DNA from 3 places in the Streptomyces sp. NPDC003077 genome. Region 1 is predicted to be linked to each of the others. Evidence: riboswitches for the same ligand, from Rfam matches in the RefSeq annotation. Region 1 holds a riboswitch; each other region holds the start of a gene.
The links. A riboswitch is a leader RNA that binds a small molecule or an ion and turns the genes downstream of it on or off. The one in region 1 is predicted to bind cyclic di-AMP.

Region 1 (7,008 bases):
CGGTCGGTGGCGTCCAGGCCGTCGAAGAACTTCTCGTACCAGGGGCGTTCCGGGGCGCTCTCGCCCTGGGGCGGGCGGCCGGAGCCGGAGCCGTCCCGGACGATGTAGCCGGTCTCGCCCGGCAGGACGTAGTGCAGGTGCTGACGGGCCTTCTGCCGCACGTAGGCCGGGTCCTGCCAGCGCGCCTTCTCCTCGCGCAGCCGGTCCAGGTCGCGGGCGGCCTGCTCGGCTTGGCGGCGCTGGTCGGCGATCTCGGAGCGCTGCTCGACGAACTGCCGCATCGGGTAGGCCAGCGCGACGACCAGCGCGCACATCACCAGGGCCAGCAGCGCGGCCCGGCCGGTCAGCCGGTTGCGTCCGCGGCGTGCCGGGCGGGCGCCGCCGACCCGGGCCGCGGCCTGTTCGCCGAGCGCCTTGAGCCGTGTCGCGGTGGAGAACCGGTCCGCGGGCACTTCGCCTCCCCTGGGCTTCCGTCCTGGCGCACCGCGCGCCCGGCGCGGGCCGCGCTCCCGTGCGGGCGCCGGACACCACCGGCCCCCGGAAGCACAGCCGTCCCCGGCAACGGTACGGGACCGTCACCGGGGACGCGGCGCACCTCGCGCCGGGACCGCCGTCTGTCGGCCGGTGGGGGGCCATCGGGTGGCCCCCCACCGGGTGCGGGCGGCGTCCGGGAGGAAGGCCCGGGAGCCGCCCGCCGCCGTCAGCCCTTGAAGCGCGGGAACGCGGAGCGGCCGGCGTAGACCGCGGCGTCGTCGAGGATCTCCTCGATGCGCAGGAGCTGGTTGTACTTGGCGACGCGCTCGGAGCGGGCCGGGGCACCGGTCTTGATCTGGCCGCAGTTGGTGGCGACGGCCAGGTCGGCGATGGTGACGTCCTCGGTCTCGCCGGAGCGGTGCGACATCATGCACTTGAAGCCGTTGCGCTGGGCCAGCTCGACGGCGTCCAGGGTCTCGGTCAGCGAGCCGATCTGGTTGACCTTGACCAGGAGGGCGTTGGCGGAGCCCTCCTCGATGCCGCGGGCCAGGCGCTCCGGGTTGGTGACGAACAGGTCGTCGCCGACGAGCTGGACCTTGGTGCCCAGGCGCTCGGTGATGACCTTCCAGCCGGCCCAGTCGTCCTCGTACAGCGGGTCCTCGATGGAGACCAGCGGGTAGGAGGCGACGAGCTCCTCGTAGTACTCGGTCATCTCGGCGGCGGAGCGCTCGGCGCCCTCGAAGACGTACACGCCGTCCTTGTAGAACTCGGACGCGGCGACGTCCAGCGCCAGCGCGATGTCCTGGCCCGGGGTGTAGCCGGCCTCCTTGATGGCCTCAAGGATGAGGTCCAGGGCGGCGCGGTTGGACTCCAGGTTCGGCGCGAAGCCGCCCTCGTCGCCCAGGCCGGTGGACAGGCCGCGGTTCTTCAGGACCTTCTTGAGGGTGTGGTAGACCTCGGCGCCCCAGCGCAGGGCCTCGGAGAAGGACTCCGCGCCGATCGGCGCGATCATGAACTCCTGGATGTCCACGTTGGAGTCGGCGTGCGAGCCGCCGTTGAGGATGTTCATCATCGGGACCGGCAGGACGTGCGCGTTCGGGCCACCGAGGTAGCGGAACAGCGGCAGGTCGCTGGCCTCGGAGGCGGCGTGCGCGACGGCCAGGGAGACGCCCAGGATGGCGTTGGCGCCCAGGGAGCCCTTGTTGTCCGTGGCGTCCAGGTCGAACATCGCCTGGTCGATCAGGCGCTGCTCGGTCGCGTCGTAGCCGACCAGCTCCGGGCCGATCTGCTCGATGACGGCCAGGACGGCCTTCTCCACGCCCTTGCCCAGGTAGCGGTTCGGGTCACCGTCACGGAGCTCGATGGCCTCGAAGGCGCCGGTCGAGGCGCCGGACGGGACGGCGGCACGGCCGGTGCTGCCGTCGTCGAGGCCGACCTCGACCTCGACCGTGGGATTGCCTCGCGAGTCGAGGATCTCGCGAGCTACGACGACGTCGATGGACGGCACGTTGTCTCCTTCATGGGTGTCTTGAGTTCTGCGGCACGAGCCTAACGGCCTCCGGGGGTTCCGCTCGCCCTCGGCCCGGCCCGTGGGACAAAAAGAGGACCAAAGGCCCAGTTCACTGCCCGTATCCCGACATTGTTCGCTCAACGGGAAAGTTGCCCGACGGCGGGGTGGGGTGGGGGCGATCGCACGACTAACGCGCTGGTGGGAGGCTGTACGAATCAACTCGTACTTGGCTCCGGTGCCGCGCCGTTTCCGCCGGTCCGGGAGCCCCGGCGTCCGCGGGAGCGGGGGGCGGGCGGCCGGTGAACACTGGGGGAACGGTGGGCGCGAAAGGCCCAATCCGGATTTGTCGGGTGGGCGAGGCCGTCGGCTCCGGCGGGGTGCCGGGGCAACGGAAAGCCCCGCCGTGCCGCATTCGGGGGGTACGCGGCACGGCGGGGCGGTGTCGGGCGGGGCGCTCGTCGAGCGAGCGTCCCTGGTCCGTCCGGGGGGGCGTCCCGGGGCGGGACGGGGAGCGGACCGATGCCCGAGTCCCTGGGGGGAGGCCGGAACGGGCTCCCCGGGGGTCCGGATCGGGCTCCCAAGGGTCCGGATCAGACTCCCCGGGTGCCCGGATCAGACTCCCTGCGGGGTCCGGATCAGACGTTGAGCTTCTGGCCGGGGAAGATCAGGTTCGGGTTGCCACCGATGACGGACTTGTTGTCCGCGTAGACCTTCTTCCAGTTCGTGCCGTGCGCGGCAGCGATCTTGGCCAGGGTGTCGCCCGACTTGACGGTGTAGTTGCCGTGGCCCTTGACGACGTTGGCACGCGGCTGCGCCGGGGCGCTGCGCACGGTCTCGCGGGCCTGCTGGCGCGGAGCCTGCTTGGCCTGCGGGGCCTGGGCGCGGGTCTCCTGGCGCGAGGTGGAGTGCGACTGGCTCCGGGTGTGCGAGGAGGAGCCGGAACCGGAGGTGCTGACGTCGGCCTTCGGGCCACCGGCGGACAGGTTGCCGGCGCCGGCGCAGGACCAGGCACCCGGGCCCTGCATGGCGAGCAGCCGCTCGGCCACGGCTATCTGCTGGCCCTTGGTGGCCAGGTCGGCACGGGAGGCGTAGTTGAGGCCGCCGGCCGCCGCCCAGCTGGACTGGGAGAACTGGAGGCCGCCGTAGTAGCCGTTGCCGGTGTTGATCGACCAGTTGCCGCCGGACTCGCACTGGGCGACCTTGTCCCAGGTGGAGACGGAGGCGGCGTTCGCGGAGGTGGCACCCATCAGCGGCACGGCCACGGCGGCACCGGCGACACCGGCGAGCGTGGCGACGCGGACGGCCTTGGACGGACGGCGGTGCTTGCCCTTGGCGTTGAGCATGGTGGTTTCCCTCACCGACGCCTACGAGGTGAGCTGTCGGGTTCGGGCAGGAGAGTTGCCCGGCCTCGTGTTGCCACGTGGCTTCACCCCTAGCCGGTCCGTCCCGTTCTCACGGGCCGGGGGCCGGCGCCTACCTTGGTTCCCCCGCTCCTGCCTACGGCGCTTACGCGTCGACGTCCTCCGATCACCGGCAGGATTCGGCGTGTGATCGTCGGGCCCGCTTTGGCGAGCGGTCATGACCGTAAGCATCAAACTGCTGTTCGTTCAAACCCCTGCCGTTACCGGGAATTGACCATTCCGCGGGCCGCAATGCGTGCATTTCCGCAGGTAGACGGCGGTATCGAATCGAAGGACGGGCCGGGACACGCCGGAAGGGAACGAGACCCATATCTCACTTTCGCTAAACCGGGACATCGCGCCCCAAAAGCCCCTGATTTTCGGGGGCCGGCGCCCCACCGGGCACCGGCCCCCGAAGACCCTCCCGCGGTCGTCAGTGGTCGAGGACCAGCCGCTGACCAGGGTGGATGAGGTCCGGGTCGTCCCCGATCACACGTTCGTTCGCCTTGTACAGGGCGGGCCAGCCACCGGGGACCTCCTTGTGCTCCGCGATGACTGACAGGTTGTCACCCGGGCGGACGGTGTAGTCGTCGGCGACGGGCGCCTCCGGGCGGGCCCCGCCGCCGCGCGACGCGTGCCGCCCTGCGGACCGGTCGGCGTCCGCGCCGCCCGCCTCCGCCGGGTCCTGCGGGCCGCGATGCCGGCCCTGCGCGGGGGCGTCGGCGGCGTCCGGGGCGGTCGGGGCGCCCGGGGTCGCGGCGCCGGACGGCGGGGCGGTCTCGGGGGAGGTCGCGGACGGGTCGGCCGTGGACGGGTCGGTCGCGGACGAGCCGGACGCGGACGAGCCGGTCGCGCCGTCCGGGGAGGCGGTGCCCGACGGGTGGGACGGGTCGGCGGTGCCGCGTGTCCCGTCGCGTGCCGGGATGCCGGCGTCCGGCGACGGCGTGTGGCCGGGGGTGCGGGTGTCGGTGGGGGCGCGGCGACCGGCGCCGGAACCGGTTCCGGACTTGTCGGACTTGCCGGACTCGTCGGGGGAAGCGGTGCCGGACGGCGTGGACCCGTGAGTCGGCGCGGGGGTGGCGGGCGCGGAGTGCGTGGGGGCCGGGGCGGGCGTGGCGGTGCCGCCCGGGTCGACGCTGGGGGCCTTGCCGCCCTTGGCCAGCCCGGCGTCGGTCGCGCAGTTCTGCCACGCGCCCGGGCCCTGGGCGTCCAGGATCGCCTGGGCCACGGCTATCTGCTGGGACCGGCTGGCGAGGTCGGGACGGGAGGCGTACGCCGTCCCGCCGTGTCTCTCCCACAGGTCCTGACTCAGCTGAAGGCCGCCGTAATAGCCGTTGCCCTGGTTGGCGCTCCACACGCCACCGCTTTCACATTGGGCGACGCGGTCCCATGTGGCGGTGTCCGCGGCGTGGGCGGCGCCGGCGGCGCCGAACAGCGGCATGGCGATTCCCGCGCCGGCGACACCCGCCGTCACGAAGATGGCCGGAGCTTGACGGGGGCGACGGTGTCGGCCGTTCCCGGAGCGCATGCGGTTGCCTTTCGAGCGGCGGTTGAGTTGTCGATCGCAAGAACGTAGCGGGGGCGACGGACCGTCACAAGCCGGTGTAGCAAAGATCACGCGGAGGTCACGCATGCGTTAAAGTGGTGACGACGTGTCAGTTGCGGGGTCGCTGTCGCCCTTCGCGTCCCAGGTCACCGGCAGGGCCCGCAGCCCCCGCATGATCAGTCCGCCGCGCCAGCGCAGCTCCTCCGGAGCCACCGCCAGCTCGATGTCCGGCAGCCGCGTCAGCAGGGTGGCCAGCGCGGATTGCCCCTCCAGACGGGCCAGCGGCGCGCCGAGGCAGTAATGGATGCCGTGCCCGTAACCGAGGTGCTGGTTGTCCCGCCGGGCGAGGTCCAGCGTGTCCGGCGCCTCGAACCGCTCCGGATCCCGGTCGGCGGCGGCCAGCACGACCAGGACCGGATCGCCCTCGGCGATCCGCTGCCCGCCGAGCGTCAGATCCCGGGTCGCGAACCGCCAGGTGGCCAGCTCCACCGGGCCGTCGAACCGCAGCAGCTCCTCGATGCCGGTGGTCAGCAGCTCCGTGTCCCCCTCGGCGAGCGCCCGCTGGAGCCGGGCCCGCTGGTCCGGGTGGCGCAGGAGCTGGTAGGTGCCGTTGCCGATGAGATTCACCGTGGTCTCGAAACCGGCGAAGAGGAGGATGAAGGCCATCGCGGCGGCCTCGTTCTCCGTCAGGTGCTCGCCGTGGTCGGAGGCCCGGATCAGGCCGGAGATCAGGTCCTCGTCCGCGGCCCCGGCCGCCGGCAGCTCGGCGCGCTTGCGGTGGATCAGGTCGGCCAGATAGGTACGCATCTTCTTCACCGACCGCGCCACGCCGCCGCGCGGGCCCCCGCCGTGCCGGATCATCATCCCGGCCCAGTCCCGGAAGTCGTCCTGGTCCTCGCGCGGGACGCCCAGCAGGTCGCAGATGGCGTAGATGGGGAGCGGGAAGGCGAACTCGTGGATGAGGTCGGCCTCCCCCCGGTCCGCGAACCCGTCGATGAGCCGGTCGGTCAGCTCCTGCACGCGCGGCGCGAACGCGGCGATCCGGCGCGGCGTGAACGCCTTGGAGACCAGCCGCCGCAGCCGGGTGTGGTCCGGCGGGTCGATGTTCAGCAGGTGCGTCATCAGGTTGGCGCTGCGCTCGCCCGGGATGCCGACCTTGCCCTTGCCGTGCGCCGCCTCGCTGTGGTGCACCGGGTTCTTCGACAGCCGCGCGTCCGCCAGCGCCTGCCGGGCGTCCCCGTACCGCGTCACCAGCCAGGCGTCCACGCCGCTGGGCAGCGTCGTCTTGTGGACGGGCGCGTGCTCGCGCAGCCAGGCGTACGCGGGGTACGGGTCGGAGGCGAACTCCCAGGTGAAGAGTTCGGGGCAGGGGGGTGGGGCGGCCGGGGCGGCGGTGCCCGGCGCGTGGGGGCAGGCGGGCGCGTCGGTCGCTGCCTTTTCCCGCGCCTGGGCGCCGGTCGGGGCGGGGGGCTGGTGGGTCGGGGTCCGCTGGTCGTGATCGTGCACCCACTCGACGGTAGCCGTTGGGTGCGGGGGACGGAGAGCGGCGGTCCGCTTCGGCGCTGCCTGGGGCGGGCCGGGGCTGCAGCCGTGCGGCGCGCCGGGTACGGCTGCGGTGCGACGGGCCCTCGGCGCCGTTCCCGGTACGTCGGCGGTGTGGGCGGTGTGGCCCCGGCCCGGGCACGCCGGTCCGTGCTGCGGCGCCGGGCCGGACGCGTCCTCGTCCCTGGCGGCGCAGCCTCGTCTCCGCCCCGGCACAGCCTCGCCGTCGCCCCGGCGCAGCCTCGTCTCCGCCCCGGCGCGGTCCCGCCCTCGCCGGGGTTTCCGGGGCTCGCGGGGGCTTCCGGGGACTTCCGGGGACTTCTGCGGGCTCGCCGGAGTTTCCGCAGGCTCGTATTAAGGGCTTCCGCCGGGCTTACGAGTCCCCGTCGGCCCTTCCGCGTCCCCGCTCGGCCGTTACCGGAACTCGGCCGCTGCCGAGGCTCGGTCGCTGCCGGGACTCAGAGCCGCCGCCGGGGCTCAGCCGTTGCCGAACGAGCCGCTGTGGCCCTCCTGCCAAGGGCTCTGTTCCTTGTTCG
Region 2 (7,008 bases), on a different contig from region 1:
CGCCGACCGCGCGCATGGACAGTGCGGCCATCCCCTCCGCGTCCGCGATGTCGACGGCCGCCTCGACGATCGCGTCCACGCTCAGCACCGGCTTGGGTCCCGGGCGTGAGGCGGCGGACGGCGCGGTCCGCCACAGCAGCGCCATCGAACGACGTGCGTCCCCCTGACCGGCGAAGACCACCACTTGCGACTCCTTACGCCATAAAGTAACGTGTCCGAGCGAATTCTTTACGGCATAAGGTTACCAGCGAACGGAGTGCCGGGCCCGCCGGCCACCGGCGACACCGCGGGCATACCGGCCACACCGCTCCCCACTTCCCCCTCTTTTCCTTTGCGGCCCTTCCCCTTCCTTTCCAGCCCCTTCCTCTTCCTTTCCAGCCCCTTCCTTTCCCGTTTCGTCCCCTTCCTTTCCCGTTTCGCTCTCGGAGTCCTTGCGATGGAAGAAAATCCCGTCTCCCTCATCCACGTCACGCACGTACGCCGGCTGTCCCCGCACATGGTGCGGATCACCTTCGGCGGCGCCGGTCTGGACACCTTCGCCACCTGGCCCGACCAGCAGCTCAAACTCTGTTTCCCGCGGCCGGGGCAGAGCGTCCCCCGGCTTCCCGAACCCGACCCGGACGGCGACGCCATGCGGTGGTATCAGGCATTGCTCGCCATTCCCGAGGACGAACGGCCGTATATGCGCAGCTACACGGTCCGCGCCCATCACCCCGAGCAGCACCTCATCGACATCGATTTCCTGCTGCACGACAACGGCGGCCCGGCCACGCGGTGGGCGCTTTCCGCCCGTCCCGGTGACACGCTCGGCCGGTACGGGCCGTCAGCGGTGTACGCCCGTCCGCTGGGTGACGCCGATTGGTACCTGTTCGCCGGGGACCAGTCCGCGCTGCCCGCGATCGGCACGCTCCTCGAATCCCTCCCGGAGGGCGCCCGCGCGGCGGCGTACATCGAGGTGGCGGACGCCGCCGAGGAACAGCGGTTCGCTACGCGTGCCGAGGTCACCGTCCACTGGGTGCACCGTGGCGCGGTCCCGCCCGGGCACGGGGACGCGCTGGTCCGGGCGGTGCGGGGTGCGGCGTTCGGGCCGGGCCGGGTGTTCGCCTGGCTGGCCGGCGAGGCGGGGACGGTGCGGACCCTGCGCCGTCACCTCCTTCAGGAGCGCGGGCTGGACAAGCGGTCCGTGGACTTCACCGGCTACTGGCGGCTGAAGCTGACTCAGGACGACGCGCCGACCGCGGAGGACCTGGCCGAGGCCCAGGAGCGGCTGGCACAGGCCCAGGAGGAGCAGCGCGGCTGAGGGCGGGGCGGCGGCCGGGTCGTCGAACACGAGCACGATGCCCGGCTCCCGCCTGCCCCCGTGCCGGCACCTCCCATCGGACCGTCATCACCAACACACCTCACGGTCCGCCGGAAGGCTCAACCAACCCCGCTCCGACCGCGTCCGAAGAGCCGTCACACCCTGCCCGCCGCCCCGCCACCCGGGCCCCGGACGGCCCGTCGGCGCCCGGCGAGCCCGGCGCCTGCCGCAAAGAACGCAGAGGTGGCACGCCATCAGTCGCCCCTCCCGCGACGGCGTTGCTCCGACCGGAGCCGGTCGGGCTCGCACGATCGGCGGAGGGGCACCGACAACTGATGACGAGTTCGATTTGCGCGATCTGTTGACGTGTCGCGCGGAATATGTCGTTCCGCTCCTGGTACGGGCGTCGGCACGGGTCGCGGGCGGGGAGCGAAGCGGGCGTTGTCCACCTGAATGGGTCAGTCGTGGCCAGCCTCACATATGGCCGTTTCAACTCGGAACCGGACCCCTTGGTGCGTGACGATCCCTGAGACGACAAGCCCCCGCCACAGCGGCGGGGCGGTCCGGACGGGCGCCGAATCCTGCCGCCGCCCCGGATGCCCGGTCGATGCGCCTGACGGCAGGAGCGGAGGACCCGAGCACGACGGGGCCGCCGGCCTTCCGGCCGCAGGGTCCCTTGGGGTGAAGCCGAGCCCTCGGCCGGGCATTCTTCGCCTGCCCGAACCCGACAGGTCTTCCTTCGCAGGCGACTGACGAAGGGTTGCGCATGAACGCGCGGATTTCACTTGCTCCCGTGCTGGCGCGCGCCGGCATGGTCTCCGCCCTGGCCGTGGCCACGGTCGGGGCCGGCACGCTGATCCCGGGCGGCACGCCGGAGGCCGAGGCCGGTTCGGTCTCGGCCCAGGCGCTGCGGATCGCCGCCTCGAAGAAGGGCGCGCCGTACCAGTACGGCGCGACGGGGCCGCACCGTTTCGACTGCTCGGGCCTGACGCTCTACTCGTTCAAGCGCGCGGGCAAGAGCCTGCCGCGGACCGCCGCATCGCAGTACAACCGGACCCGGCACATTCCGGCATCCGCCCGCAAACACGGTGACCTGGTCTTCTTCAAGTCCTCCCGGGGCATCCACCACGTCGGCATCTACGCGGGCTCGAACAAGATCTGGCACGCCCCCAAGACGGGAGCGGTGGTGCGGCTGGAGAAGATCTGGACGCGCAACGTGCTGTACGGCCGCGTGTCCTGACGTGCCCTGACGTGTCATGGCCGGGTCGGGCCCACCGCGCCGGGCCCGGCCCCCAGGGGGCACCCGTACGGCCGCTGCCACGGCGACCCCGCCGGTCCCCGTACCCGCCCCTTCCTCCGGCGCGCGCCCGGCTCTCTTCCCCCTGGACGTCCCCGGGTGCCCGTCCCGAGGCGACTGTTCACGCCATACCCGGTTACCCGTAGGGCATGAGCTCCCCGACCACCGGCCACCGCGACCGTCCCCCGCTCCCGGACGCCCCCTCCGACGGGTGCCCGGACCGCAACGAGACGACACTGGAGCGCTACGACCGCAACTTCTCCGAGCTGCTGCAGGAACTGCGGGTCATGCAGACGGGGGTGCAGATCCTGTTCGCGTTCCTGCTGACCCTGGCGTTCACGCCGCGGTTCGGTTCCCTGGACGAGGTGCAGCGGGACACCTACGTCGCGACGCTGCTGCTGGCCGTCCTGGCGGCGGTGCTGCTCACGGCGCCCGTCGCGGCCCACCGGATGCTGTTCCAGCGGCGCGCGAAGCGGCTGATCGTGATGGTGTCCTCACGGCTGGCCGGGGTGGGGATGGCGGTACTGGCCCTGGCGCTGACGGGCGCGGTGATGCTGGTCGTCGACGTGGTCGTGGGCCGGGGCGCGGGCGTGGTGGCGAGCGCGGCGACGCTGGTGATGTGCGGCGCGCTGTGGGCGGTGCTCCCCCGCGTCCTGGGCCACCGCAACGGACACGTCAAGCGGGCCGCGGACCGGTGGGAAGACGAGCCACGGCGGAACGGTCAGGCGCCTCGCCGGTGAACCCGTCCCAGGGGGGTCGGGCGCCTCGCCGGGGGTGAACCGTCCGAAGAGCGGCCGGGCGCCTCACCGCCGGACCGTCCCCGAAAGCGGCCACGCCTCCCGCCGCCGAACCGCCCCTGAGAAGGGCGAGGCGTCCGGGTCCACGCCCCTCAGGGAGCCGGTGGCTCCCAAGGCAGGGTGATCCACACGGTCTTGCCGCCGGAGGGCGTCGGCACGACCGTCAGCCGTCCGCCCGCCTCCGCGGCGAGGTAGCGGATGATGACCATGCCCCGGCCGTTGTCCTGCTGCACGGCGGCCGGCAGTCGCTGCGGCCAGCGGGGGTGGCTGTCGGTGACGCCGATCCGCAGCCGTTCGTCGCGGTCGAGCTGGACGTCGACGGTGAACTCCGGGGACTGGCCGAAGGTGTGCTGGATGGCGTTGGTGGCCAGTTCGGAGACGATGAGGCGGATCGCCTCGGTGGCCTCCGTGCCGCCGGGCAGACCCCATTCGCCGAGCACCCCCGTGACGAACCTGCGGGCCACGGCGACCGAGGCCGGCACGCTCGGCAGGGTGAGTGACGCGTCCTGGTGGTCTGCCATCGCGATGCCTTCCCATTTCCGCCGAGGGCCGGATCCGGGGGCTGGCCCGCGATCCGCAGGGCCCGTCGGCCTCGGAACCGCCGCCGCGCGGCGGGTTGGCACACATGGTGCCGTCGTTGTCGACGGCCCACCAACGTATGCATATATCTGTCGCCCGAAGAAGTGAATCTTGCCGGGAGAGACCGTATTCGGCCGCCGCAACGGCCTATCGGTGTCGGTCGGAACGTCTGAACTGAAAGGGAGACAGACCGATGCGGTACGGGCCGGAAGTACGCCGTCGCAAACTCGGCGAGGAACTGCGGCGCCAGCGGACGCGGGCGGGACTCACCAGTGAGGCGGCGGCCCGCTCGGCGGGCTGGCACCAGTCGAAGATCAGCCGGATCGAGACCGGCCGCAGCGGCGCCAAACCCGCCGACGTAGCACGGCTGCTGGACGTGTACGAGGTCCGTGACGAGCGGCTGCGCGCGCTGCTCACGGCGCTGTGCGGCGGCGACGCGGGCGACGATCCCTCGGCCTCCCGGCGCGTGTGGTGGTACGGCTACCGCCACCTACTGCCGCCGGAGTACCGGGACTTCATCACCCTGGAGACCCAGGCCTGTGTCGCGCGGACGCTGGAGACCACGCTGGTGCCCGGCCTGTTGCAGACGCCCGACTACGCGCGGGAGGTCACCGGCGCCGCGCTGCCGGGCCTGCCGCGTGAGCAGGTGGACGCCCTGGTGGAGGTGCGGGTCGCGCGCCAGGAAGTGCTGCGCGGCGAGCGGCCGTTACGGTTGCGAGCGGTGCTGGACGAGGCGGTGCTACGGCGGCAGGTCGGCACCCGCGCGGTGATGAGCGCCCAGCTACGGCACATGCTGGAGCTTTCCCGGTTGCCTCATGTGGACATTCAGGTGCTGCCGTTCTCGGCCGGTGTCCATATCGGCACCACCGGGCCTTTCGTTATTTTCTCATTTCCGCTCATTGCCGATCTGGACGTGGTTGTTCTCGACCATTTGACGAGTAGCCTTTATCTGGAGCGACAAGAAGACCTCAGGGCGTACAGCGAGGCGTTCGACACGCTGCGGGGGCGCGCCCTCTCCTACGAGGAATCATCGGTTTTCATCGCCGCCGTCGCCGGTGCCCACCGCTCCGGTGACGGCGTGTGAGGAGGCACCATGTCAGCATCGCCTCGGTACGTAGCGTCCAGTTCCGCGCTCGGCCGCGTTCACTGGCGGCACAGCGCCCGCAGCAACGGACTGAACAACTGCGTCGAAACCGCCCGGCTCGGCGCCGGGCTGCTCGCCGTGCGTGACTCCAAGGACTCCGCGGGCCCGGCCCTGCTGTTCACCGCCGGGGCCTGGAGGTGTTTCGTCGGCGGGCTCACCCATACCGGCTTTGCGCCGGTGAGGTGATCCGGAGCCGTCTCAGGCGGTCGGCGCGGTCCGCAGGATCGTGCCGACCGCCGTCTCGATCTGCCGCTCGCTCAGGTCCGCGCGGGCGGTGAGCCGCAGCCGGGAGATCCCGTCGGGCACGGACGGCGGCCGGAAGCAGCCGACCGCCAGCCCCGCGTCCCGGCAGTCCGCCGCCCACTGGAGCGCGGCCTCCGGCGAGGGCGCGTGGACGGACACCACGGCGGCGTCGGGGCGCGCGGCGGTCAGTCCCGCGCCGGTCAGTCGCGCGTGCAGGTCGCGGGCCACGGCGCGCGCCCGCGCGGCGCGCTCCGGTTCGCGGCGCAGCAGCCGCAGGGCGGTCAGCGCGCCGCCCGCCGCGGCCGGGGCGAGGCCGGTGTCGAAGATGAACGTCCGGGCCGTGTTGACCAGGTGCGCGATGACCCGGGCCGGGCCGAGGACCGCCCCGCCCTGGCTGCCGAGCGACTTGGAGAGCGTCACGGTGGCGACCACGTCCGGGTCCCCGGCCAGCCCCGCCGCGTGCAGCGCGCCGCGTCCGCCCTCCCCCAGGACACCCAGCCCGTGGGCGTCGTCCACGAGCAGCGCCGCCCCGTGCGCGCGGCAGGCGTCGGCGAGCGCGGGCAGCGGCGCGGCGTCCCCGTCCACGGAGAAGACGGCGTCGGTGACGGCCAACGCCCGACCGCCGTGCCCGTCCAGGCTCTTGCGGACGGCCTCCGGGTCGGCGTGCGGGACGACGGCGGTGCGCGCCCGGGAGAGGCGGCAGCCGTCGATGAGGGAGGCGTGGTTGTCCGCGTCGGAGACGATGAGGGTGCCGGGCGCGGTGAGCGCGGTGACGGCCGCGAGGTTGGCCGCGTAGCCGGACGAGAGCACCAGGGCGGCCTCGAAGCCGCAGAACGCGGCGAGTTCGCGTTCCAGTTCGGCGTGCAGTTCGGTGCTGCCGGTGACCAGCCGGGAGCCGGTCGCGCCGGCGCCCCACCGGTGCGCGGCCCGCGCGGCGCCGCGGGTGACGACGGGGTGCCGGGCCAGGCCCAGGTAGTCGTTGCTCGCCAGGTCCAGCAGCCCGGAGTCCACCGGGCGGGGCCGCAGGGTCCGCACGAGGCCGGCGGCGCGGCGCCGTTCGCTCGCCTCGTCGATCCAGTCGAAGGCGGCGCCCGGTCGGATTTCGGACACCTCGTCCCGCTGAGCACCGCACGCCGGGCCGGGGGGTGCCACGGCCGCGCGGGCGCCGGCCGGGCCGGGTGGCGCGGCGGGGTGCGCGGGCGTCGGTGGGGAGGGTTCCACGGGCATCGGCATCCTTGTCGTTTGTGGGCTGTCGATAGACGTTAGCGGTCGTTAGCCGTGTGTACGGTGTGGCAATACACACACCCGGGACGTGAGCCGTTGTCGGGTTCCTCCTTTGCCGGGAGGGGTGGCGTAGGACAGGATCATCGCCATGGACCTGCTGAACACACTGGTGGACAAGGGGCTCCGGCGCGAGGTGCCGACCCGCGAAGAGGCGCTGGCCGTGCTGGCGACGACCGACGACGAACTGCTGGACGTGGTGGCCGCGGCCGGAAAGGTACGCCGCCACTGGTTCGGGCGGCGGGTGAAGCTCAACTACCTGGTGAACCTCAAGTCGGGGCTGTGCCCGGAGGACTGCTCCTACTGCTCGCAGCGGCTGGGGTCCAAGGCGGAGATCCTCAAGTACACCTGGCTGGACGCGGACGCC
Region 3 (7,008 bases), on a different contig from region 1:
CCCGGTGGTGGGGGCGGGGGTGCGGCAAACCGAATTCAAGGGGAAGGTTTCGGGCGTCAGCGGTGAGGTCTATGTGTGGCTGCCACCGCAGTACGACGATCCGGCGTACCGGGGGAAGAAGTTCCCGGTGGTGGAGGTGCTGCCCGGGTTCCCGGGGTCGGCCAAGTCGTGGCTGGGGACCTTGAAGGCCGGTGAGCAGTTGCGGCCCCTCATGGAGCAGGGGAAGGTCAAGCCGTTCATCCTGGTGGCGCCCCGTACGACGCTGCTGGGTTCGGTGGACACCGGGTGCGTCAACATCGCGGGGAAGGTGAACGCGGACAGTTGGCTGTCCGTGGACGTGCGGCAGATGGTGATCGACACCTTCCGGGCCGAAGAAAAGGCGGATTCCTGGGCGGTGGCGGGCTACTCCGCAGGCGCCCACTGTGCGACCAAACTCGCGCTGGCCCATCCGGACCGCTATCGCGCGGCGGTCAGCCTCTCCGGCTACAACGACCCGGCGCAGGAGCCCGCGTCCCTGGCCGGCCGGAACCCCGTGCTGCGGGCGCGGTCCAATCCGCTCAACATCCTGAAGGCCGCCAACGAGAAGGGCGCGCCGCCGCGTACGGCGCTGTTCGTCTCTGGGGCGTCGGGGGACGGTTACGAGGCGGGCCTCGCGCTCCAGAGGCTCGCGAAGGAACCGACGACGGTGCGGGTCGAGCACATCCCCGCAGGGGCCGGCGGGCACGGGACGGGCGTGTGGAAGGCGCAGGTGCCGGAGGTGTTCCGGTGGTTGAGCGGAGTGCTGGCGCCGTAGAAGCCGCAGGGGCCCGGGGGACGGGCGTTTGGGTCCGGCGGCGGCCCGTAACAGGGGGAGCGGGCCGCCGCCGTCCCTCTTGGCGGGGGCGGCCGACAGTCGCCGGGGCGGAAACCGGCGACGGTGGGGAGTCGGCCGCCTGGGTGAGGACGCTAAACCTCGTGCGCACGAAAGACGGCCGGGTTGCCGGGTAATGGCCGCTTGCGGTCGTACGGGGCGGGGTTCTGCATGGCTGTGACCGTGGGATGTGCGGGGGCGGACCGCTGCTGTGCTGAAAGCTGACCGGTCCCGTCATCCGGCCCATTCGGACGGGGCGTTCCGGCTGGCCCGGCTGTTCAGCCGGAGGTCGTTCCAGCCGACATTTGAAAAGCGGACCGACGGTCCGTACTGTTGAAGCGGACCGACGGTCCGTATTCAAGGCGAGCAGTGAAGGAGCACCCCCATGCCTGCGCACACCCCACCGGCGGATCTCTACCGCCACAGCCTGCGCCTGCTGCTGGACAAGGACATCGCGGCCTGGGTCGCCCTGTGGGCCGAGGACGGCGTCATGGAGTTCCCCTTCGCCCCTGAGGGCTGGCCCAAGCGCCTTGAGGGCAGGGAGGCCGTCGCCGCCTATATGCGTGGCTATCCCGATCACATCGACCTGCACGAGTTCCCCGAGCTGCGGATTCACCAGACGACCGACCCGGAGACCCTGGTGGTCGAGATGCGGGGCGTGGGCCGCCTGGTGCAGACCGGGGAGCCCTTCGACATGACCTACATCGCCGTCGTCACCGTCCGGAACGGGCTCATCACCTCCTACCGCGACTACTGGAACCCCCTCGCCTTGCAGGCGCCCGGCACCGACTTCGTCACGTCCGGCACCGGTTCCGGCACACGTCCCGAAGCCCGTTCCGGCACCGGTTCCGACGTGCCCGGGACGGACGGCGTCTCGTCCGATGGCGATTTCGTCGGGAGCGCTCGGTGATCAACAGCACCACCACACTGGTCATCGGCGCCACCGGCACCACCGGCAGCCGCACCACCGCGCAACTGATCGCCGAAGGTCACCGCGTCAAGGCCGCCAGCCGTCGCGCGGCGCCGCTCCCGGGGGCGGAGCCGGTCCGCTTCGACTGGTACGACCCCGGCACGCACGGCGCCGCTCTCGACGGGGCCGACCGCGTGTACCTCGTACCGCCGCTGGGCGACCCCGACCCGGCCGCCGTCATGCTGCCCTTCCTGCGGCGGGCCCGGGACGCCGGCGTGCGACGCGCGGTGCTGCTCAGCTCGTCGGCCGTCCCGGAAGGCGGTCCGGCGGTGGGGGTGGTGCACCAGGCGCTGCCCAGCCTGTTCGAGGAGTGGGCGGTGCTGCGGCCGTCCTGGTTCATGCAGAACTTCACCGGCGCGCACGCCCACGCCGACAGCATCCGCGAGGCCGGCGTCATCCTGACGGCGGCGGGGAGCGGTCGGGTGGGCTTCGTCGACGCCGAGGACATCGCGGCGGTCGCCGTGCGCGCTCTGACGGACGACCGCGCTCCCAATAGGGACCTCGTTCTCACCGGCCCTGAGGCGCTCAGTTACGACGACATCGCCGCGATCGTCACCGAAGTCGGCGGCCGGACCGTCGTCCACCGGCAGGTGAGCTACGAGCGCCAGCGGGAGCGGCTGACGGGCGTGGTGTCGCCCGAGTTCGCCACGATGCTGGCCGACATGGACCGCGCCATCGCGCAAGGCGCCGAGGACCGCACCACCGACGTCGTGCGGCGCGTCACCGGCCGCGCGCCCCACAGCTTCCGCGTGGTCGCCGAACGGGAGCTGGTGCGCGGCGGCAACTGAGGGGTGGTGGCCGGTGGCTCGTACGTACACGGCGCGCTATGAAGGGAACTCGTACGTGCACGGCGCGTTACGAAGGAAACTCGTACGTCGCCCCCCGTGTGCAGACGGATCGGCCTGCTTATCGAGGGCCGTGCGCCGCCCGCCCCTCCCCAAGATCGGCGATTTCGGGCGGATACGATCGATCACTATGGACGTAGTAATCAATATCTTCGTCGGTCTGCACATCATCGGTATCGCCTCGCTCCTCGGCGGCTTCCTCACCCAGATGAAGGCGATGAGCGCGGGCACGGCCCGTTTCGTACCGGCCATGCTGCACGGCGCGCTGACGATGCTCGTCACCGGCATCGTCCTGGTCGGCCTGAACCAGGCCCAGGACTACTCGGTGAACAACATCAAGATCGGCATCAAGCTGGCCGTGCTGGTCGTGATCCTCGGCCTGGTCTACGTGAAGCGGGACGAGGAGAAGGTCGCCAAGCCGCTGTTCGGCATCGTGGGGCTGCTGACCATGGTCAACATCTTCATCGCCGTGGTGTGGACGTGATGACGGGCTGATGATCCAGAGCCGTCACGGGGTGGGCAGCCTGTGGCGGTGGTTCGGTGGGCGGGGCGAGGTCCCGGAAGTCCCCGCCCCGCGCGCGTGTCCGTGGGCCGCGCAACTGCCTTTATGGGGATGAGGGTGGCCCCCTTTATGGGGACGAGGATCGGCCCGTTCCCCACCGGCTCGTCACAGCTCAGCTCGATTCACGGCAGCCCGCTGTGGCCTACGGCGGCTTGCTGCCGCTCACCGTGGCTCGCCGGCACTCACGACGGCCGGATGCTCCCGTAGATCGGCATCGTGTAGATCGACTCGACCCGTACGCTCGCACCCGGCTTCGGCGCGTGGATCATCTGTCCGCCGCCGATGTACATCCCGACGTGGCTGATGTCGCCGAAGAAGAACACCAGGTCACCGGGTGCGAGGGCGGACGTGGAGACGCGTTGGCCGACCTTGACCTGGTCCCACGTCGTACGGGGCAGGGAGACGCCCGCCGCCCGCCAGGCCGCCTGGGTGAGGCCGGAGCAGTCGTAGGAGCTCGGCCCGGTCGCGCCCCAGACGTACGGCTTCCCGACCTGTGCGCGGGCGAAGGAGATCGCCTGCCCGGCCCGTCCGGAGTACGAACCCGAAGGCGCGCCCGCGAAGGTGCCCGCGCTCTGTTTCCGCGTTTCCTGTTGGCGGCGGCGTTCGGCGGCGGCCTGCTGACGGGCCAGTTCCTGGGCCTTGCGTTTGGCCTCGGCCGCCCGCTTGCGTTCCAGGGCCGCGAGCCGGGCCTTCTCCTCGGCGGTCAGGCGGGCCAGCAGTTGCCGGGCCTGACGCAACTTGTCCTGAACGGCGCTCTTGTTCCGCTTGAGGTCGGCCTCCGTGTCCCGCAGCTGTTCCAGGCTCCGGGCGGCCTGGGCGCGCTTGCGCGTGGTCTGGGCCCGCTGCTCCTGGTAGTCGGTGACCGCCTGCTGCTGCCGGTCGGTCAGCCGCTCCATGAGGTGCTTGCGGTCGGCGAACTCCTGCGGCTCGTCGGCGAGCATCAGTTGGGCGGTCGGGCTCATGGCGCCCGAGCGGTACTGGGCGGAGGCGTAGACGCCGAGGTCGCGCCGGGCGTCGTTCATCTTCTGGGCGAGCCGGGCGATCTCGTCCTGGAGGGCTTCGACCGCGTCGCGCTGCCGGTCGGCGCGCTCCTTGGCCGCGTTGTACTTCTGGGTCGCCGTCCCGGCCTGGTGGTAGAGGTCGTCGACCTGCCGTTTGACCTGCTCGATGGTGGGCTTCGGGGCTTTGGGCGAGCCGGGCGCCGCGTCCGCGGCCTGGGCGAACAGCGTGACGGAGGCGAGCGCCGCGGTGGTGAGCCCGGCGGCGGCGCGGCGGACGGTCGAGTCGAGTAAGCGTGGGCGCGGCTTTCGGTGGGACGCCAAGGCCGGTGACTCCTTCCGTGGACCGCCTACCGGGTGAGCTGTCGGGTTCGGGCGGTGGCGCTGACGGAAGGGTTGCCCTACGGCCGTACGGTCTCCCGGGGGCTGCGGCCGGTGGCGTCGCCGAGCTCTCCAGGGGGCCGGACCGACCGATTCACCCCGGTGGTACGTGTGGGTCCCCGGCTCCGGACGCCTCGGGCGGTACGGCTCGTGGCAGGCCGGACTCGGCGGAGGCGGCCCGTGCCGGCGCTGTCACCGACGAGGGGTCGGGCCGTCTGAGCGAGCACGGTAGCCACCGGGTGCGAGTTCTGTGAAGGCTGGTGTTCGATATGGCCCGAATCCTTTTCGTGGTGCGTGGAACCCTTCCGGGCGGGGAGCGAGGCGGTTCCGGGGTGGACCGAGGGTGTCCGGGGGTGGACTGAGAGTCTCTGGGGGCGGACGAGGGCGCCCGAAGGTGCCCGAGGAGCGGCGGAGCTTCGTACGTCGCGTCTGCCCGTGCCCGGCCGCTCACTTCTCGTACGGAGTCCCTTGGCGCTCGTACGCCTCCGCCGTGGCCTCCTGTAGCCGTTCCGCAGCCGCCCGTACGTCCTCAACCAGCCGTTTCCCCTCCGCCGCCGTGGGATGTCAGTGGGTCGGCCTACACTCGGTGGGCGATGAGCAGCCTCTTTGACGACAGCTTCCTGGCGGATCTGGACCCCAAGGGCGAGGAACTTCCGCCGCCTCCCGAGGACGAGGACCGTCCGGCACCGGAGGAGATCCCGGCCGACCTCTTCGGGGACGCGTTCGACGTGCCGCCCGCCCCCCGGGACGCGTACTACCGGGACGGCGCCGCGCGCCCCGTCATCGACACGTCGTCGCTGCTCGTCGGGCTGAACGAGCAGCAGAAGGCGGCCGTGGTGCACACGGGATCGCCGCTGCTGATCGTCGCGGGCGCGGGCTCCGGCAAGACCCGCGTGCTGACCCACCGCATCGCGCACCTGCTCGGCGCGCGCGGGGTGCACCCCGGCCAGATCCTGGCGATCACCTTCACCAACAAGGCCGCGGGCGAGATGAAGGAGCGGGTGGCCGAGCTGGTGGGGCCGCGCGCCAATGTGATGTGGGTCTCCACGTTCCACAGCGCGTGCGTGCGCATCCTGCGCCGGGAGTCCAAGAAGCTGGGCTTCACGTCGTCGTTCTCGATCTACGACGCGGCCGATTCCAAGCGCCTGATGGCGCTGGTGTGCCGGGATCTGGATCTGGACCCCAAGCGCTTCCCGCCCAAGTCCTTCAGCGCGAAGATCTCCAACCTCAAGAACGAGCTCGTCGACGAGGAGGCCTTCGCGGCTCAGGCCGCCGATGGTTTCGAAAAGACGCTGGCCCAGGCGTACGCGCTGTACCAGTCGCGGCTGCGCGAGGCCAACGCGCTGGACTTCGACGACATCATCATGACGACGGTCCACCTGCTCCAGGCGTTCCCCGACGTCGCCGAGCACTACCGCCGCCGCTTCCGGCACGTCCTGGTGGACGAGTACCAGGACACCAACCACGCGCAGTACACCCTCGTCCGCGAGCTGGTGGGCCCGGCGGAGGACGCCGCCGAGCTGTGCGTGGTGGGCGACGCCGACCAGTCGATCTACGCGTTCCGGGGCGCCACGATCCGCAACATCCTCCAGTTCGAGGAGGACTATCCGGACGCCACGACGATCATGCTGGAGCAGAACTACCGCTCCTCGCAGACGATCCTGAACGCCGCCAACGCCGTCATCGAGCGCAACGAGAACCGCCGCCCGAAGAACCTGTGGACCGAGGCCGGCGCCGGCGCCAAGATCACCGGGTATGTGGCCGACACCGAGCACGACGAGGCCCAGTTCGTCGCCGACGAGATCGACCGGCTCACCGACGCGGGCGACGCCAAGGCGAGCGACGTCGCGGTCTTCTACCGCACCAACGCGCAGTCCCGTGTCTTCGAAGAGATCTTCATCCGGGTCGGGCTGCCCTACAAGGTCGTCGGCGGCGTGCGCTTCTACGAGCGCAAGGAGGTCCGGGACGTCCTGGCGTACCTGCGGGTGCTGGCCAACCCGGAGGACACCGTCCCGCTGCGCCGCATCCTCAACGTCCCCAAGCGCGGCATCGGCGAGCGCGCGGAGGCGATGATCGACGCGCTGTCCCTGCGCGAGAAGATCAGCTTCCCGCAGGCGCTGCGCCGGGTGGACGAGGCCTACGGCATGGCCGCCCGCTCCGCCAACGCCGTCAAGCGCTTCAACACGCTGATGGAGGAGCTGCGCACCATCGTGGAGTCCGGCGCGGGCCCGGCCACCGTCCTGGAAGCGGTGCTGGAGCGCACCGGCTACCTGGCCGAGCTCCAGGCCTCCACCGACCCCCAGGACGAGACCCGCATCGAGAACCTCCAGGAGCTCGCCGCCGTCGCCCTCGAATTCGAGCAGGACCGCGGCGAGGAGAACCCGGGCACCCTCGCGGAGTTC

Region 2: it holds a riboswitch for cyclic di-AMP, as region 1 does, so the genes downstream of both, ABZX96_RS14965 (C40 family peptidase) here and ABZX96_RS01265 (transglycosylase family protein) in region 1, are expected to answer to the same signal.
Region 3: it holds a riboswitch for cyclic di-AMP, as region 1 does, so the genes downstream of both, ABZX96_RS04535 (NlpC/P60 family protein) here and ABZX96_RS01265 (transglycosylase family protein) in region 1, are expected to answer to the same signal.

The regions. Positions count from the first base shown of each region.
Region 1 is NZ_JBEXNM010000001.1:305,081-312,088, reverse strand. Features, by position in the region: gene ABZX96_RS01275 (septum formation initiator family protein) at 1-452, opposite strand, end outside; gene eno (phosphopyruvate hydratase) at 701-1,981, opposite strand; gene ABZX96_RS01265 (transglycosylase family protein) at 2,620-3,327, opposite strand; cyclic di-AMP (ydaO/yuaA leader) riboswitch at 3,331-3,540, opposite strand; gene ABZX96_RS01260 (transglycosylase family protein) at 3,818-4,825, opposite strand; gene ABZX96_RS01255 (cytochrome P450) at 5,021-6,436, opposite strand; gene ABZX96_RS01250 (DUF6479 family protein) at 6,950-7,008, opposite strand, start outside.
Region 2 is NZ_JBEXNM010000018.1:29,920-36,927, forward strand. Features, by position in the region: gene ABZX96_RS14955 (TetR/AcrR family transcriptional regulator) at 1-184, opposite strand, end outside; gene ABZX96_RS14960 (siderophore-interacting protein) at 437-1,300, shown strand; cyclic di-AMP (ydaO/yuaA leader) riboswitch at 1,901-2,063, shown strand; gene ABZX96_RS14965 (C40 family peptidase) at 2,067-2,540, shown strand; gene ABZX96_RS14970 (DUF6328 family protein) at 2,747-3,337, shown strand; gene ABZX96_RS14975 (ATP-binding protein) at 3,487-3,915, opposite strand; gene ABZX96_RS14980 (helix-turn-helix transcriptional regulator) at 4,167-5,057, shown strand; gene ABZX96_RS14985 (DUF397 domain-containing protein) at 5,067-5,303, shown strand; gene ABZX96_RS14990 (8-amino-7-oxononanoate synthase) at 5,316-6,470, opposite strand; gene bioB (biotin synthase BioB) at 6,733-7,008, shown strand, end outside.
Region 3 is NZ_JBEXNM010000004.1:117,626-124,633, forward strand. Features, by position in the region: gene ABZX96_RS04515 (alpha/beta hydrolase-fold protein) at 1-793, shown strand, start outside; partial or broken gene ABZX96_RS04520 (nuclear transport factor 2 family protein) at 1,236-1,643, shown strand; gene ABZX96_RS04525 (NAD(P)H-binding protein) at 1,757-2,608, shown strand; gene ABZX96_RS04530 (hypothetical protein) at 2,796-3,149, shown strand; gene ABZX96_RS04535 (NlpC/P60 family protein) at 3,410-4,549, opposite strand; cyclic di-AMP (ydaO/yuaA leader) riboswitch at 4,557-4,757, opposite strand; gene pcrA (DNA helicase PcrA) at 5,200-7,008, shown strand, end outside.